2 regions of the Cytobacillus sp. IB215665 genome follow, and region 1 is predicted to be linked to the other one. Evidence: a T-box and tRNA genes for the amino acid it is inferred to sense, from the RefSeq annotation. Region 1 holds a T-box; the other holds one or more tRNA genes.

Region 1 (8,983 bases):
TGGAGCAACAGGGAGTGCTGGATTTGTATAATGAAGAGCAAAAGTATATGAAGGGTACACATCTAGTCACCATCTTTCACAATGAAGCCAATCTATATTCTGTCGTTCGCATACGATTGCAGGAAACGAACGAACAATATACAGAAAAAGAAGCAGTTGTCACAGGTTATTTCCCTCGTATCCATGAAGATGAAACATATATCTTTTTTGGTAAACTGAAGGAGCATCCTAAGTTTGGCGTGCAATTTCATGTCGATAGTTTCAGGAAAGATCTTCCTCAAACGAAGCAAGGGATTATACAGTATTTATCAAGTGATTTATTTCAAGGAGTGGGTAAAAAAACAGCAAGCAAGATTGTCGATGCATTAGGTGAAGCTGCGATCTCAACAATATTACAAAATCCTTCGGCTCTTGAAAAGGTACCTAAACTTTCAAAAGATAAAGCTCAACAAATAGTTGACACGTTAAAAGAACATCAAGGTCTTGAACAAATAATGATTGCGTTATCTCAATATGGATTCGGTCCGCAATTATCAATGAAGATTTATCAAGTATACAAAGATGAAACATTACAAATTATCCAAAACAATCCTTACCAGCTAGTGGAAGATGTTGAAGGGGTTGGCTTTAGTAGAGCGGATGAGCTTGGGTATATGTTAGGTATCTCTGGCAATAATCCACACCGTATTAAGGCAGGTTGTCTTTATATGCTTGATCAGCAATCAATTCAAGAAGGGCATACATATCAATACTTACATCAATTAAATAAGGATGTAAAAGAGTTACTAGAAGAAAATAAGCGTGATTCCATGGATGAAGAAGATATCTCTCGGATTATTACTCAACTGTCTGAAGAAGATAAAATTATTGTTGAAGAGGATAAAATTTACAGTCCTTCATTATTCTTTTCAGAAAAAGGACTTGTAACAAATATTGGTCGAATATTGAGTCAAACTGAATATGAGGATCAATTTCCAGATTCGGAATTCTTATTGTCGTTAGGTAATATAGAAGAATATCTCAATGTTCAGTATGCACCATCTCAAAAAGAGGCAATTCAAAAAGCCTTATTATCACCAATGCTTTTACTAACCGGAGGACCTGGGACTGGGAAGACGACAGTTATTAATGGAATTGTAAATGTATATGCGGATTTACACGGCTGTTCGTTAAACCCTAGTGATTATAATAAAGAAAACCCATTTCCAATTCTACTCGTTGCCCCTACAGGTAGAGCTGCAAAGCGCATGAGTGAAGCTACAGGTTTAAAAGCTGTGACGATACATCGCTTATTAGGTTGGAATGGAGTCGATGGATTTGAACATGATGAAGATAACCCAATTGAAGGAAAATTGTTAATTGTAGATGAAATGTCAATGGTTGATGTTTGGCTAGCGAATCAACTATTTAAGTCATTACCTGAATCTATTCAAATGATAATTGTTGGAGATGAGGATCAATTGCCATCTGTTGGACCAGGGCAAGTATTGAAGGACTTATTAGATGCTAATATTATTCCAACCGTTCGTCTAACTGAAATTTATCGACAGTCAGAAGGATCCTCAATCATAGCGCTTGCTCATGACATTAAAAAAGGTCAATTGCCACTAGATATTGTTTCACAAAAAACTGATCGATCTTTTTTACCATGTAGACCTAATCAAGTACTTGATGTTGTATCAAAGGTTGCACAAAGTGCAAAAGAAAAAGGATATAGTGCAAGGGATATCCAAGTTCTAGCACCCATGTATCGTGGGCCTGCAGGTATTGATCAATTAAATAAAATGCTACAAAGTATGTTTAACCCTCCGTCAGATCAAAAACGTGAAATGTCATTTGGCGATGTAGTATATAGAATTGGCGACAAGGTGTTGCAACTCGTCAATCAACCAGAAAGTAATGTTTTTAATGGAGATATGGGTGAAGTTGTCTCAATATTTTACTCCAAGGAAAATACTGAAAAACAAGATATGGTTATTGTATCTTTTGAGGGAAATGAAGTTACTTATACAAAACAAGATTTGAACCAAATCACCCACGCATATTGTTGTTCCATACATAAGTCTCAAGGTAGTGAATTTCCAATTGTTATTATGCCAGTTGTAAAAAGCTATTACCGCATGCTAAGGAGAAATTTACTATATACAGGTATTACAAGAAGTAAAAAATTTCTAATATTATGTGGTGAAGAACAAGCTTTTCGACATGGAGTTAGTCGTAATGATGATGGTATAAGACAAACAACATTATGTGAAAAATTAATAATGGCTCATGAAGATGAAATTGACAACGAAGATGACATTCCTTTTATTGTACAAGAAGAAAAATTAATGGAAAACGTTACACCTTATGATTTCATGGATGATTGAGTAACCTATTAATGTTCGGGAAGGTGGGATATCTTTGCGGACATTTTCCTTATTAAAAGGGTTACCAGTTTATTCACATGATGGCAAACAGCTTGGTAACGTTGTTGATCTATTAGTTCAAGAAGATGGAAAGGTCGCATCAATCGTTGTTGAAGGTAAAAGGCTTTTTCAGAGAGATACTTTTATTCCAATAGAATCAGTTTTATCTTTTGAAAAAGATGGGATTACGATTAACAGCTCTACAACAAAACATTCGATACGCCAAGAGAAAAATACACATTACTTAAACACACACCATAGCTTAGCAAAAAAATTTGTGAAATCTGAAAATGGGGAAGTTCTTGGAATATTAGAAGACGTATTTTTCCAAGAAGAATTGGGCACAATAGAAGGGTATAAAATAACAGATGGTTTCTTTTCTGATATAAGTGATGGAAAAAAAGTAATTAAAAGCAATGACTTTACCGTTAACAAAGATACCATCATTTTAAAAGCTAAGCGGAAATAAAGAGGTGTCGTTTGATGTTAATGTGTCCAAATTGTAAAAATAAAGATCTTGGTAAAATTGGTGTGAACCAATATTATTGTTGGAACTGTTTTATAGAGATGTCAGTAAACCAAGGTATCATTAATACCCATCAAGTTGAAGAAGATGGAACGCTTAGTTCATTGGATGACCTCTTTGGAGAAGAAGATCGTACGATAAATTTGTAATTGACTCTTTCATTAAGGAGGACAATATGAACAGAACAATTACTGCTTCATTGGTTGCATTAGGTATGGGGGTAGCAGCATACCAAGTGAATCAAAGAAGTGACATAATGTCTCCAAAAAATATAAAGAAAATGAGAAAGAAAGTTGCTAAGATGCTTTACTGACTAAAAGGGGCTGATCCAATTACGGGTTCTGCCCTTTTTTAAAGTTGATATTTCGTAACGATCAGAATTTAATTAGAGGTGGGTTATAGATGAAGGACATTCGATTAGTATGGATTTATCGCTTACTTCTCTTCTTATTAATGTTTGTATTGTTATACGTTTTTATGAAGCTTGCACCGATTTGGAAACCAACGCTAAAGATGATTGCAATTGTAATTACCCCTTTTGTTATTGCTGCATTTATTACTTACTTACTTCATCCCATTATTGAAAAAATCCACCATCATGGAGTTCCCAGGTCTATTGCTATTTTACTTATATATACTTTGTTCTTTGGAGGAGTTGGTTTTGGTTTATATAAAGGAGTACCAATTATTATTGAACAGCTAAAAGACTTAAGTGAAAATGTACCAATATTTATCGAGACGTATCGAGATTGGATTGAGGAAATTCGTGATCAAACATCCCATTGGCCAAATGGATTTCACGATAGAATTGAGGAAGGGCTACAATCAATTGAGAAAGAGAGTGCATTACTAGTTACAAAGTTATTAAACAGTATGAAACGATTGCTGAACTATATTATTTTAATTGCTATCATTCCGTTTTTAGTTTTCTATATGCTTAAAGACTACCCAGATATAAATAAGGCAATATGGTACATAACACCAAAGAAATTTCGCACTCCTGGGAAAGAGTTTTTAAAAGGGGTTGATGAATCACTTGGTAATTACATTAGAGGGCAACTTTTTGTGTGCTTTGCGATCGGAATTATTGCAACAATTGGTTTTTGGTTAATCAAAATGAAATACCCTTTGTTACTAGGAAGCATCATAGGGGTTACTAATATTATTCCGTATTTTGGACCTATTATTGGTTTAGTTCCAGCCGTAATTATCGCGGCGACTATCTCAATGAAAATGGTTATATTCGTATCCGGTTTAGTGCTTGTTTTACAATTTATTGAAGGTAATGTATTATCACCACTAATTGTAGGAAAAAGCTTGCATATGCACCCTATCGTTATAATGTTTGCATTGTTAGTTGGCGGAGAGATTGCGGGTGTATTAGGTTTAATAATTGCTGTTCCTTTTTTAGCGATACTAAAAGTGACGATACTTCATGCCAAAACATATTTAATGAATCATTGACAAACAAGTTTTGCTTGTCTATAATTCGCATTATAATACGGAAAACGATGACGGATCGAGTATGTTATAGTCCACCTTACGTAATTATAAAATCAGAGAGGAATTTCCCTTTAGGCTGAAAGAAATTCTAGGTGAAGGATAACAGAAAGCTAATCTTGAGTGCAGATAAACCCTGCCGTTTTGCCACGTTACGGCTTATCATGAGTGATGAACAAACATATTTTTCTGTAAGGCGCTTGTCATTTAACAGAAATGGTGAGGAATTTACGCTTTTTGAAATTGTTCATAATCAGGGTGGTACCGCGAGTATAACTCTCGTCCCTGCTTTTGGGATGGGAGTTTTTTATATTTTTGAGGCTGTTTTCGCATGGAGTTGATTTTCGAATTAGTAATTAACACGTACACCACTATCGTTCGTGGCATCTTTTCTTCTTAAAAAAATGTCCAACGTATTAAACCTATTTACTTTGCTAGTTTGGTGCCATTAGCAACATAGTTTTCGAAAAGAGCCATTATTAAAGAGTATTCAATTAGTAAAATATTTTTTGTCAGTGCTTTATTGAACAATTTATAAAAAGGAGATATTAACATGAAGAAACTAAACTCTGCAGAAGTACGCCAAATGTTTTTAGATTTTTTTCAGGAAAAAGACCATGCAATAGAACCAAGTGCTTCATTAGTGCCACATGAAGACCAAACGCTGTTATGGATAAATAGTGGTGTTGCTACATTAAAGAAATATTTTGATGGCAGAGTTATTCCAGATAACCCTAGAATTTGTAATGCTCAAAAATCAATTAGAACAAATGATATCGAAAACGTTGGGCAAACAGCTCGTCATCATACTTTCTTTGAAATGTTAGGAAATTTTTCTATAGGAGATTATTTTAAAAATGAAGCAATTCATTGGGCATGGGAATTCTTAACAAGTGATAAGTGGATAGGGTTTGATCCAGAAAAGCTCTCTGTCACGATCCACCCAGAAGACGATGAGGCGTTTGAAATATGGAATAAGGAAGTTGGTGTTCCGAAAGAACGTATTATTCGATTAGAGGAAAATTTTTGGGATATTGGTGAAGGACCAAGTGGACCAAATACAGAAATTTTTTATGATCGCGGAGAGCAATTTGGGAATGATCCCAATGACCCTGAATTATTTCCGGGTGGAGAAAATGAGCGTTATTTAGAAGTATGGAATTTAGTATTTTCACAATTTAATCATAATCCTGATGGATCTTATACTCCCCTACCAAAGAAAAATATTGATACAGGTATGGGACTTGAACGCATGTGTTCAATTATCCAGGATGTTCCTACCAACTTTGATACAGATCTTTTTATGCCAATTATCGAAGCGACAGAGAATATCTCAAATGAAAAATACCGTCAAGACAGTTCAAAAGATGTTGCATTTAAAGTAATTGCTGACCATATTCGCACGGTTACGTTTGCTGTAAGTGATGGTGCACTTCCATCAAATGAAGGAAGAGGTTATGTATTGCGCCGTTTATTACGTCGAGCTGTGCGTTACGCAAAGAAAATTAATATCCAACGACCGTTTATGTTTGAGCTTGTACCAACCGTAGCAGAAATCATGGTTGATTTTTACCCGGAAGTAAAGGCTAAGACTGAATTTATCCAAAAAGTTGTGAAAAATGAAGAAGAACGTTTCCATGAAACACTTAACGATGGCTTATCGATTTTAGCTAGTGTAATTAAAAAAGAAAAAGAAAATGGCAGTGATATAATTTCTGGAACAGATGTGTTTCGTTTATATGATACATACGGTTTTCCAGTTGAGCTTACTGAGGAATATGCAGAAGATGAACATATGAAGGTTGATCATGCAGGATTTGAAAAAGAGATGGAGCTCCAACGTGAACGAGCCCGTGCTGCTCGTCAAGATGTTGATTCAATGCAAGTGCAAGGCGGAGTGTTAGGTGACGTTAAGGTTGAAAGTAGCTTTGTTGGATATGATAAAACAAAAGCTGAAAGTAAAATTGAAATAATTGTTAATGATGGTGACTTTGTTGAACGTATAGAACAAGGGCAAGAGGCACAAATTATCGTGGATAAAACACCTTTTTATGCTGAAAGTGGTGGGCAGATTGCTGACCAGGGATTATTTGAAAATAAAGATACTGTAGTAAAAGTAAAAGATGTTCAAAAAGCTCCAAATGGACAAAATATTCATCATGTTATCGTTGAAAAAGGAACACTACAAAAAGGTCAAGCATTTGAAGCGATAATAAATGAAGAAAAACGGTCAAATATTATTAAGAATCATACAGCTACTCACCTTCTTCACCAAGCGTTGAAAGATGTATTAGGAAAACATGTTAATCAAGCTGGTTCATTGGTAAATGCTGATCGTCTGCGATTTGACTTTTCACATTTTGGTCAAGTGACACAGGAAGAATTGGATCAAATTGAGTCCATTGTTAATGAACAAATTTGGAAAAGCATTGCAGTTCAAATTGACTATAAGTCACTTGATGAAGCAAAAGAGATGGGTGCAATGGCACTTTTCGGTGAAAAATATGGAGAGGTTGTACGTGTTGTTCAAGTTGGTGACTACAGTTTAGAGCTATGTGGTGGTTGCCATGTACCGAATACTTCGGTCATCGGTTTATTCAAGGTCATTTCAGAATCAGGTATTGGTGCTGGAACAAGGCGTATAGAAGCCGTTACGGGTCAAGGAGCATATCAAGTGATTAATGAGCAAGTTCAGTTATTACATGAAGCTGCAAACAAATTAAAAGTAAATCCGAAGGATGTTACGAGCAGAATTGAAACTTTGACATCCGAATTACGTATGCTTCAGCGTGAAAATGAATCCTTATCGGCAAAGCTAGGAAATATTGAAGCAAGTAATTTAGTCAATGCAGTTAAAGATGTGAATGGAGTTTCGGTTCTAACGAGTATTGTAGATGCAGCAGATATGAATAATTTACGCTCAATGGTTGATGAATTAAAACAAAATTTAGGCTCAGCCGTTGTTGTCTTAGGTGCTATTACTGATGATAAAGTGAATATAGTAGCCGGTGTTACAAAGGATTTGATTCAAAAGGGCTACCATGCTGGCAAAGTAGTCAAAGAAGTAGCTACACGCTGTGGCGGTGGTGGTGGTGGTCGACCTGATATGGCACAAGCAGGTGGAAAAGACCCGAATAAACTTGAAAGTGCATTAAACTATGTTGAAGAATGGGTTAAATCCGTTTTATAATTTATAGATTTAGTGTACAATGTAAGTATGAAAAACTTGACAGATTCAACAGTCGGATCTTGAGGGTGAGGTGCATATAATGAGCTCGTTCGATAAAACAATGCAATTTAATTTTTCAGAAGAACCTGTCGAAACAAATGTAAAAGATGTACTGTTTACAGTTTATGATGCTTTGCAAGACAAAGGTTACAATCCAATTAACCAAGTTGTAGGATATTTATTATCTGGCGATCCTGCCTATATTCCTCGTCATAAAGACGCTAGGAACATTATAAGACAAATTGAACGTGATGAATTGATTGAGGAGTTAGTTAAATCTTATTTAGAGCATCACCGTAAGGAGTAAGTATATGCGAATCCTTGGATTAGACGTCGGTACTAAAACGATAGGGGTAGCTGTAAGTGACGAAATGGGTTGGACTGCCCAAGGTATCGAAACAATTAAAATCGACGAAGAGAGAAATGAATTTAGGTTGGACCGTCTAAAAGAACTCATACAACAATATGAAGTTCAGAAAATTGTTGTCGGCTTTCCTAAAAATATGAATGGTACAGTTGGTCCAAGGGGCGAAGCTTGTATAGCATTTGCTAAATTGATTGAAGAAACATTTCAACTTGAAACCCAATTATGGGACGAGCGTTTATCTACGATGGCTGCTGAACGTGTATTATTAAGTGCAGATGTTAGTCGTAAGAAAAGAAAAAAAGTCATTGACAAAATGGCAGCAGTGATGATTTTACAAGGATATTTGGACAGTAAAAACTAATGAGGTGAAAGTATGACACACAACGAAGATCAAATAACGGTAGTAGATGAAAACGGAAATGAACAGCTATGTAAAGTGTTATTTACATTTGAAAATGCTGAATTTGGTAAATCATATGTACTATATTATCCAGTTGGAGCAGACCATGATGAAGATGAGGATATAGAAATTCATGCATCAAGCTTTGTTCCGAGTGATGACAATAAAGATGGTGAATTACAGCCTATTGAAACTGATGAAGAGTGGGATATGGTTGAAGAAATGCTAAATACATTCCTTGATGAAAACGAAGATGAAGCGTAAATTTAGTTATTATTACAGATAAGGATCAGGCTGACTCTAATTGTAGCTCTTTAGCTGCAAATTAGAGTCGGCCTGATCTATTTTAACAGATAAAAAAGTGAGATTTCTCTGAACTATATTTCCTGCATGATGTTTATCATTATTTACGGTTCTTTTCGTATAAAATTAGTGCCATAAAAAGTGGTTTTGTATGTTAGTCATCGTTTTACAGAAGAAAAGATGTCACGAAAGCTATATGTATACGTGCGTATATATCATACATCTATGCGAAAACAGTCTTTTTTATACA
Region 2 (8,983 bases), on a different contig from region 1:
GACTGCTGAAGAAATGATAGAAGCACTAAATAAAAGAAGGAGAATAGGATCGCTCGAATCTGCTTACCTGTTATCTCAAACATCAAGACCTAATTACAAAGCTTTGTCAGTGTATAGGAAAGAAATAAGACTTTCTCATTCCATCAACTCATTTAAAATGATTATTGCTAACATAGGTAATAAAAACTATATATTGTAATGACTCTTTACAGTTACTTTGTTGCTATCGTTTTAATACATGTTTATTTCCTCGGAACAAAATCAACAAGCAATGCGAAAACGGCCTTCTCAATTGTTCTACAGCTTTTGCTTTATATCAAAAAGTGCTATTTGATTGACTTTTCAAACCTTTTTGCATTGCTTTCTACTATAAAAAACGCAATAGCAACAATGATAATGGCACCACCTAATATTTGTGTCCAAATCACTTGTTCACCTAGAATGAAGTATGCCAAAATTGAAGCTCCTACTGGTTCGAATAAAATTCCTATTGAAACGGTTGCCGTACTTAACCACTTTAACGTCCAATTAAAAAGGCTATGCCCTAGCAAGGTTGGAACAATTGCCAAAAATAAAAAGTAATACCAATCAGTCGTTGGGTATTGTAATAATGGATAACCTAGTAACAGTACATAAATAAATAATGTAATCGTACTCACTCCGTAAACAACAAAAGTATACGTAATGACTGCCAAGCGTTTTCTAGTATACTGACCTAATAACAAATAAGCTGTAACCATAACACACGCAAATATAGCTAATATATCCCCAAGCAATGCACTATCACTTAGCCTAAAATCCCCTATACTAATAATAAAGCTACCGATAATAGCTAACAAACCAGTCATAAATGCTTTGAATGTTATCCTTTCTTGAAAAAAAACCATTGTTCCTACAAATGCAAATAACGGCTGAAGAGATACAAACACAACAGAACTCGCTACAGAAGTATACTGCAGAGATTCAAACCAAAGGATAAAATGAAAAGCTAGAAAAATGCCTGCCCCAACTGAATATATCCATTCTCGCTTAGACATGAGAGCCATTTCTTTCACATTTTTCATCAAGAAAATTGGAGAAATAAATAGAACTGCAAATAGCATCCTATAAAATGCGATAACAGGTGCCGGTGCTGTAATGACTTTTACGATTACCGCAGAAGTAGAAACAGAAATAACCCCTATAATAAGTGCAGCATAAGGATTTAAGATTATTTTTTTCATTGTTTCATAATAACCCTTTCCCTTGTAACGATAACTTATTGAACAATAAACATAAATAAGACTCCTTCAATATCTAAAGAGCAAAGCTAAAGGGTCTATACCAAAATTGGTTCAGACCCTCAGCGGATCTATTTTTACTTACCGTTCTTTTCGTCTATTGTTACAAATAAGTACCATAAAAGTGGTTTTATATGTTACTCATTGTTGTACAGGGTAGAAAAGATGCCACGTAAGCTAGTTGACTAACTGTATATTTCTTAATACGAAAAGCAATAATCAATACGAAAACAGCCTTAATAATAAAATACTAACTGATCACACACTACTTCACTAGAACCTTATTAATCTCTTCATACGTACCTAAATTGTGTGCTGTAATCGTTGAAGGTGATAGAGCATATAGTACATCATCAATATAGATAAGTCGGTATATTTCGTTCTCCCAATCTGGGTACAAAATGTTTTCTTGTTGATGTGTTACCGTTGAACTTAACTGAAAACCATTCTCCAAATCTATATGATATATATATCCTCCTTGAAATGAAAAGATTTGTTCAAATTCACTATCTTCTTTGTTATCATAAATTGCAATTGGAAATGCGAATAAGTTCATATCCTTATTAAATAGTAATGCTTTATGGTCATAATTCAATGGCGAGTAAGTTCCCCTACCTCCAATAATTTCTGTGAATTTTTCCTGTGGATTTGTTACATCAGTAATATCAAAAAGTGAAATCTTCACTCCATCTGTTATAACTCTAGGCTCTATGTTCGGGTCTTTATTTGCAACGAGTGTAGTATTCTGCCCGAAGCCGATAATATGATTTTCGTCATAAGGATGTAAATAGTTACTGAATCCAGGGATTTTTAATTCCCCCAATACTGCTGGTTTATTAGGATTACTCAAATCGAGAACAAATAATGGGTCTACTTGTTTAAATGTGACAACATAAGCTCTGTCATTCATAAACCTAACTGAATAAATTCGCTCACCCATTGCTAAATCCTCTAAAGAACCTACTGTGGACATTTTGTCGTCTAAAACATATAAGTTATTTGAGGACGGGCGTTCATCATTCCACACCTCGCCTGAAGTTGTAGCGATGCGAAAGTACCCTTCAGCTTCATCCATAGAAAATTGATTTAATACTGTTCCATTAACTTCACCATAGCTATAAAATTTTACATCTGGACCATCAATTGAGAATTTATATATTTCAGTACTTTGCGTAGATGGTTCTTCCATGAGCTTTTCGAAAGTAGATATCATCGGAAACTTAGTAACTGCTACATAAAGGTTTTCCGTAGACATATAGATATTGTGTCCACTACCTAACCAAGTTGTTACCTTCATCTCTTCATCAGGGGTATTTATATCAAAAGTTCCTATCATCATATAATTGGCTTCTTTTGAATCTGGAATATAACTTATTTCATCATAATTCACTATTTGTAAATCATCACTCACAGCTGAATCATAATAACTTGGTCGTAAATCAATTTGCTCCTCATCTTTTAGTATCCAATAATGAGGATATTGATTAGCCACAAGATAGATAATTGAATCCATTTTCCTCGCTGTAACATAACTTCCTTCTAAAGAAACTGCTTTCACTTCTATTGGATTATCACGTTTAGTTATATCATATACATATGCGTTTGTGACCTGTTCTATAGGAGCAATTAAACTCCTTGTTGCTTCCTCATAATATTGTGTACCGTAAGTTGAGCCAATCACAATTAGTTTATCACCTTCAATAAATAGTTGTGAAGGAGAAAACTCCTTGTTAGAAATAGTCGCCACTACCTTCATAGCATCTGCTGGAACGGCCTTTGTAATGACCACATCCTGGTTAGATATATGGTAAATATATTCTCCATCAGTTTTTACTCTATCCGCCTCATCTACACCTTGCACTTGATTATTCGTTTCTGAAAATGAATTGTCTTCTGATAATGTAGATACTTCAGCATCTGCCTTTTCTTCCATAACTGTCATATCTCTGTTCGTTTCATAGAAATCAATAATACTTTGGAAATATTCATGCAGCTCTTCTTTCGATCCAATTGTAGGGATTTCAGGTATGACTGTGAAAGAAAAGTTCGTATTAGAAGGTAATCGTTTCCCCGAATCTAGAGCGACCTCCGAAGTAATAACAAGTGTGTAGTCTTCCTTCACTTCATAGCCGTCTGCTGGAGCAGTAATCGTTAATAGCTTTTTATCTTCACTTAACAGTAGACTAACGTCAGCCTTTTCATTCTGGCTATTTTTTATATAGACAGATTGTGATGATATGGTTGATTCATCTACTGGTGATGAAAATGAAATTTCCCACATTTTATTTGGTAAGACGACTGATTGTTCATTAAGATCTATTAAGTCACTCGCAATGGCTGGACGAAATTGATAAAAGAACAAGCCAAACAGAAAGCTTAACGCTACTATACAAAAGCTAATTACAGAGAACTTCTTCATTTCTGTTCCACCTTTCTGAAAATTGTCTAAGGGCACCCCTATACTCTCATAACAATAGACGACAGTTGGTGGGAAATGTTACACACAATGGTTAATATGACCTATCCCGTTTTTTAAATGTTTTATCATATTCTCTATGTCTTGGTCATCATATCTATTCATACAGGCAATTTGTAGCCAATTATTCGCTGTTAAATAGCTACTTTCATAATGAAGATAGTATCCCTGTATATATAATTCATCTCCTATATCGGTAGAAAGCAAGTGCGAGGGAACAACGATTGTCATAATACCTGGTGATGAAAACTCTTCATCTACCAAAATCTTCAAGCCTATGCGCTCCACTTCTGATCGTATGAACGAATATTGTTTACGTATATGAGTGAACTTTTCTAATGTTTCATAGCTATCTAATGCAGTATGAAGAGCACTTAATAAATTTGATGAGGAAGAGAAAGCCACTCCTTCATTTTCGATATAGATACCTAAATCTAAGTATTTTGGAATAAGTGGAGATGATTTTATTGAGTTGTTGTGATAAACAAATGATATGCCAGTGTAAGCTCCTAATCCCTTCCCACTTACCCCTGAGGCTAAAAAAACATCCTTCAAATCTACAGGTATAATCCCGGTCGTACTTATACAATCTAAACACAATTTAATATTATGTGCTGTGCTTAGTTCTTTAAGTGCGTCAATATCATTTATCATACCGGTAGATGTTTCACAATGAACTGCCCATATCCATGAATATTCTGATTGGTGTATTTTTCTTTTAATTTCTTCTGAGCAAAAAGGTTCTCCCCACTTTTTTTCTATCATATCAAATTGCAGCCCACATCTATTGGCATGGTCTACTAACCTGTTTCCGAACTCACCATTTACAAGAATTAGCCCTTTTCCTCTGTTTAGTTTTAATTGCATAGCTATCATGTCATTTGCTAGTGTCCCCGTTCCCATTAGCAACTGCACATCCATAGCATTCGTTAGATTACATAGTTTCCCTTTTACTTTACTCAATAATTTATGAAATTCAGTAGATCGATGAGAAATCGGCTTTTCATTTAACGCTTCTGTAACTTCATCTCTAATAGATACAGGCCCAGGTAGAAACGATTTCATTGTCGGCATCAAACGTCCAGCCACTGATTCTTCAAATGTATCTCTAGTTAAATACATCGGTTGGAAATAAGCATCTTCTTTCCCTACGAGCTGTGAAAATGGCTGAAAGCCCAATTGAGCATATAATTTAGCTCTGCGAGTTGTTCCCGATATTACAGCTAGATCATACCCTTTTTTCAAACAATACCTAGCTAATAATTGAGCAAGCCCTACAAACACCCTCCCATTACGATACTCTTTTTTTACAGCTAATAGCCTTATTTCACATGGAAATGAAGCATTAACAGGTAACTGTCCTTCTACTTTGCCTATTTTTTTATCTAATGAAAATGGCCTATTATGTCGCAAGGCAACCATCCCAATCACTTCATCTCGGTGCTTACATATTAGATATGTATTTTCATCATGAAATTGGTCTACTAATTCCTTTGATGTATTCGAACCATGTTGTGGAATTTCCTCTACAAAAGTTTCGTAGTTTAACGAATGAATTTGATTCAATTCATCAGCGTTTTTTGCAACTTTATAAATGTATCCCATATCCATCAGCTCCGTTTATAAATTATGAGGTTATTAATATCGGGAAAACATAATTAACTTTTCTTTATTTTAAATTAACATGTTAAGATAAAATAACTATGTTTTCCATCTCAAGAAAACATTATCTCTGTGAGCAAAAATTATAATTAAAACGATAAATATTGCAATAACAACACTCGGTATTGAATAATTTATAAATAACAATATTAGTGGCAACAAAGAAATTGCGGCTAAACCAGCAAGTGTAAAACTACGCATAACTAAATAACAAACGAAAAAGAATATTAACAACAATAAACAAATTAGCTCATCAAACACAATCAATCCACCTAATAATGTTGATATTCCTTTTCCACCCTTGAAACGAAGTGTTATAGGCCAAATATGACCTATTACTACAAGTAGTAGGCAAAGCAATTGAAATTCTAGTGAAAATGACAGCAGTTTTGCAATTCCAACAACAACTGCTCCTTTTAATGCATCACCACAGAACGTAAGAATAAAACCTTTTTTTCCAACAATCCGTCCGGTGTTCCGCGCACCAATATTTCCACTTCCATGATCTCGTATATCAACACCTGCGTAAAACTTGGTTACAAAAAGGCCTGTCATGATCGTACCAAGTAAATATGACACAAGACCAAAGATCAAATTATTCATCTATTGCCTCCTAAATAAAATCGTATATTTTATTAAAAGGCTCTTTTCGTAAACATTGTTGTTATTGTTACTAAGTTAGAAACTGTTAAATAGTTTTTTTACTTGTTTCAGCCCTTTGCCAAATGTAAAGATGCTACGAATGTTAGAGATGATTCCATGCTTAAGTAGTAGTACGTATAACAACAAGCAATGAGAAAAAAACCTATTAAAAAAACTGAATCCCTAAGTGATATCTAAATGGTTCGAAAATTCTTATCATTACAAATTCTACACTTGTAAAATATTTTAACATACGAATGTATATTTCTCTTCTAAAATACTTACCTAAAGGTGATGCTTTATGATTGAAACTTCTCATTTGTTACAACTAGGCTTATCTGCCATATTAGGATTAATTATAGGTTTAGAACGGGAACTAAAAAGGAAACCCGTTGGATTAAAGACAAGTCTCGTTATATCTATTGTAAGTTGTTTATTAACGATTGTATCGATTGAATCTGCTTATCAGTTTCCAGACAGCAATCGCATCACAATGGATCCATTGCGATTAGCTGCTCAAATCGTTTCAGGGATTGGCTTTTTAGGTGCTGGTGTTATATTACGGAGAGGGAATGACAGTATTTCTGGATTAACGACAGCTGCAATGATATGGGGAGCTGCTGGCATTGGTATCGCTGTAGGGGCGGGCTTTTATTGGGCAGCAATTGCAGGCGTTATCTTACTCATCATTAGTGTTGAAATCGTACCCATCTTAATAGGCTTACTAGGTCCAAAAAAACTACGTGAAAAAGAAATTTTACTTAAACTCATCGTTCAAGACAATACCCAAGTTTCAAACATACTAACTAGCCTTCAACAGGAAGAAATTACACTAAAGCATATTCGGATTAAAGATTCTGAAGAAACTAAGTTGATCCAAATGAAAATAACCGTCGATCAAAAACGTTATACAACAGATGTGTACTATACAGTTCAAAAAATCCCAGGTGTGAGCAGTATTGAAATAGAGAGCCTGTAAAGTCACTTACATTCTAAAAATATGAATATTGATCTATGTTCAATATTCATGATATTATTTTCCATATAAGGGGCATTAGCTCAGCTGGGAGAGCGCTACACTGGCAGTGTAGAGGTCAGCGGTTCGAGCCCGCTATGCTCCATTATACAATAAACTTCACTTACAAAAATCCCGTCATATCAACGTTCGGGGTTTTTTTATGTCCATTGACTTACCGCTGGCTTGGGGCAGAAAACAGCTCATATTGTCCACGCTGCATAGTGCTAGCAAAAATAAGTTCCTTTTGTTGCGTAAATAATACGTAGCAAATGAAGGGACAAATGTTATGACACATTCGGAGAATTAATCGTAGACTTTCATTATGAATCTGAATTTTAGCGAACAAATGATTAAGAATGCGGTTAAGGACGTAAATGAACATGGGAAAAAGGCCACAAGTGTGGTTTACGGAAGGAATTTTGGTATAAATTTTGCTACATTAGTTATTAATCCTAACATCGGCAAGCCTTGGAACATAAATAATATGTAGCGAAGGAAAGCTTCGCCTTGCTGAACTAGCAATTGACCCCGCTCATTTGAACGGGGCTTTTTCAATACTCACAACGAACATCACCGCATACACTGTTATAAACGAATAAAAGGAGGACGGTGCGATGGTACTGGCTTATGTAACAAATATAGACGGTTGTAGTATCTCGGTTATTGATACGAAAACTCATAGCGTGATTGCTACAATGTCAGTCGGTATGAATCCTCAAGATGTTGCATTCACACCGGACGGTAAAATCGCTTATGTCACCAATAGTGGTGGTGTGTCTGTTTCCGTTATTGATACGAAAACTCATAGCGTTATCTCTTCTGTTCAAGTAGGTGGGAGGCCAGCTTTCGTTGAATTTACACCTGATGGTAAACTTGCTTATGTGACGGGACGTGGAGATACTGTAGTTTCGGTAATTGATGTAAAAACACACAGTGTGGTTGCTACTGTGGATGTTGGTGATGGCCCATTTTTTATTTCGTTTACTCCTGATGGAAAACTCGCCTATGTGACAAATCCGAGTACTGTATGCGTTATTGACGTGAAAACTCATTCCGTTATAGCAACTATAAGTGTTGAAGGAACCCCGCAAGATACAAAACTTTCTCCAAACGGTAAACTCGCTTATGTAACTGGCTCTAATGGAAATGACCCTTCTACAGTTTCAGTTATCGATGTAAAGACGCATTCTGTTATTGCTTCTATTTCAGTTGGAATCATGTCGTTTAGAGTAGCATTTACACCAGATGGAAAGCTTGCTTATGTCACTAATATATTTGATAACTCTGTGTCAGTCATCGATGTTAAAACGCATAGCGTAATTGCAACGATTCAGACAGGAGGCTTTGTATTTGATGTCTCTGTAACACCCGATGGAAAATTTGCTTATTTTTCAGTAATAAGTAATAACGTTACTAATGCTATCTGTGTTATTGATACGAAAACACACATAATTATTTCTAACATAGATACAGACGTTTTATCCGGTACTGGTGTTTTTATCAATTTCACTCCGGATGGAAAATTAGCATATCTCCCGAATAATAATAACCCGGGCACTGTAACAGCCATTGACGTTAAAACGCACTCTATCATCACCTCCATTCCAGCTGGGACTAATCCATTTAATTTGGCCTTCACACCGAATTAGCCCCACTCAATAAGAACGGGGCTTTTTCCGGAGGAGTCCGAAAAGGCTTACCAACCAGTAAATCAGTATATCCTGTCTATCTAACTCTTATTCACAACCGGATACAAAGCGACCTAGCACACGCCACTACGTACCGTTTGCCTTTTGAAATTCCTGATCCCACACCCAGTCTAGGCTAGTTCTTGATCTATATTCATGAATGAGGATTGCACATTTGTAAGGAGGTAAGTATAATGGTTTTGGCTTATGTAGTAAA

What was found. The T-box of region 1 lies ahead of alaS (alanine--tRNA ligase). A T-box ahead of a tRNA ligase gene usually reads a tRNA of that ligase, here a tRNA-Ala.
Region 2: it encodes a tRNA-Ala, which carries the amino acid that the T-box ahead of alaS (alanine--tRNA ligase) is inferred to sense. The anticodon was not compared.

The regions. Positions count from the first base shown of each region.
Region 1 covers NZ_JAXBME010000002.1:199,458-208,440, forward strand. Annotated here, with positions in the region: gene SLH52_RS02915 (ATP-dependent RecD-like DNA helicase) at 1-2,369, shown strand, start outside; gene SLH52_RS02920 (PRC-barrel domain-containing protein) at 2,404-2,877, shown strand; gene SLH52_RS02925 (hypothetical protein) at 2,892-3,083, shown strand; gene SLH52_RS02930 (YrzQ family protein) at 3,110-3,247, shown strand; gene SLH52_RS02935 (AI-2E family transporter) at 3,337-4,398, shown strand; T-box leader at 4,437-4,724, shown strand; gene alaS (alanine--tRNA ligase) at 4,988-7,624, shown strand; gene SLH52_RS02945 (IreB family regulatory phosphoprotein) at 7,704-7,970, shown strand; gene ruvX (Holliday junction resolvase RuvX) at 7,975-8,391, shown strand; gene SLH52_RS02955 (DUF1292 domain-containing protein) at 8,404-8,694, shown strand.
Region 2 covers NZ_JAXBME010000008.1:1,013-9,995, forward strand. Annotated here, with positions in the region: gene SLH52_RS11805 (protein-glutamine gamma-glutamyltransferase) at 1-199, shown strand, start outside; gene SLH52_RS11810 (DMT family transporter) at 327-1,223, opposite strand; gene SLH52_RS11815 (beta-propeller domain-containing protein) at 1,546-3,699, opposite strand; gene SLH52_RS11820 (aminotransferase class V-fold PLP-dependent enzyme) at 3,778-5,361, opposite strand; gene SLH52_RS11825 (glycerol-3-phosphate acyltransferase) at 5,458-6,021, opposite strand; gene SLH52_RS11830 (MgtC/SapB family protein) at 6,362-7,039, shown strand; tRNA gene SLH52_RS11835 (tRNA-Ala) at 7,109-7,181, shown strand; gene SLH52_RS11840 (cytochrome D1 domain-containing protein) at 7,693-8,727, shown strand; gene SLH52_RS11845 (beta-propeller fold lactonase family protein) at 8,961-8,983, shown strand, end outside.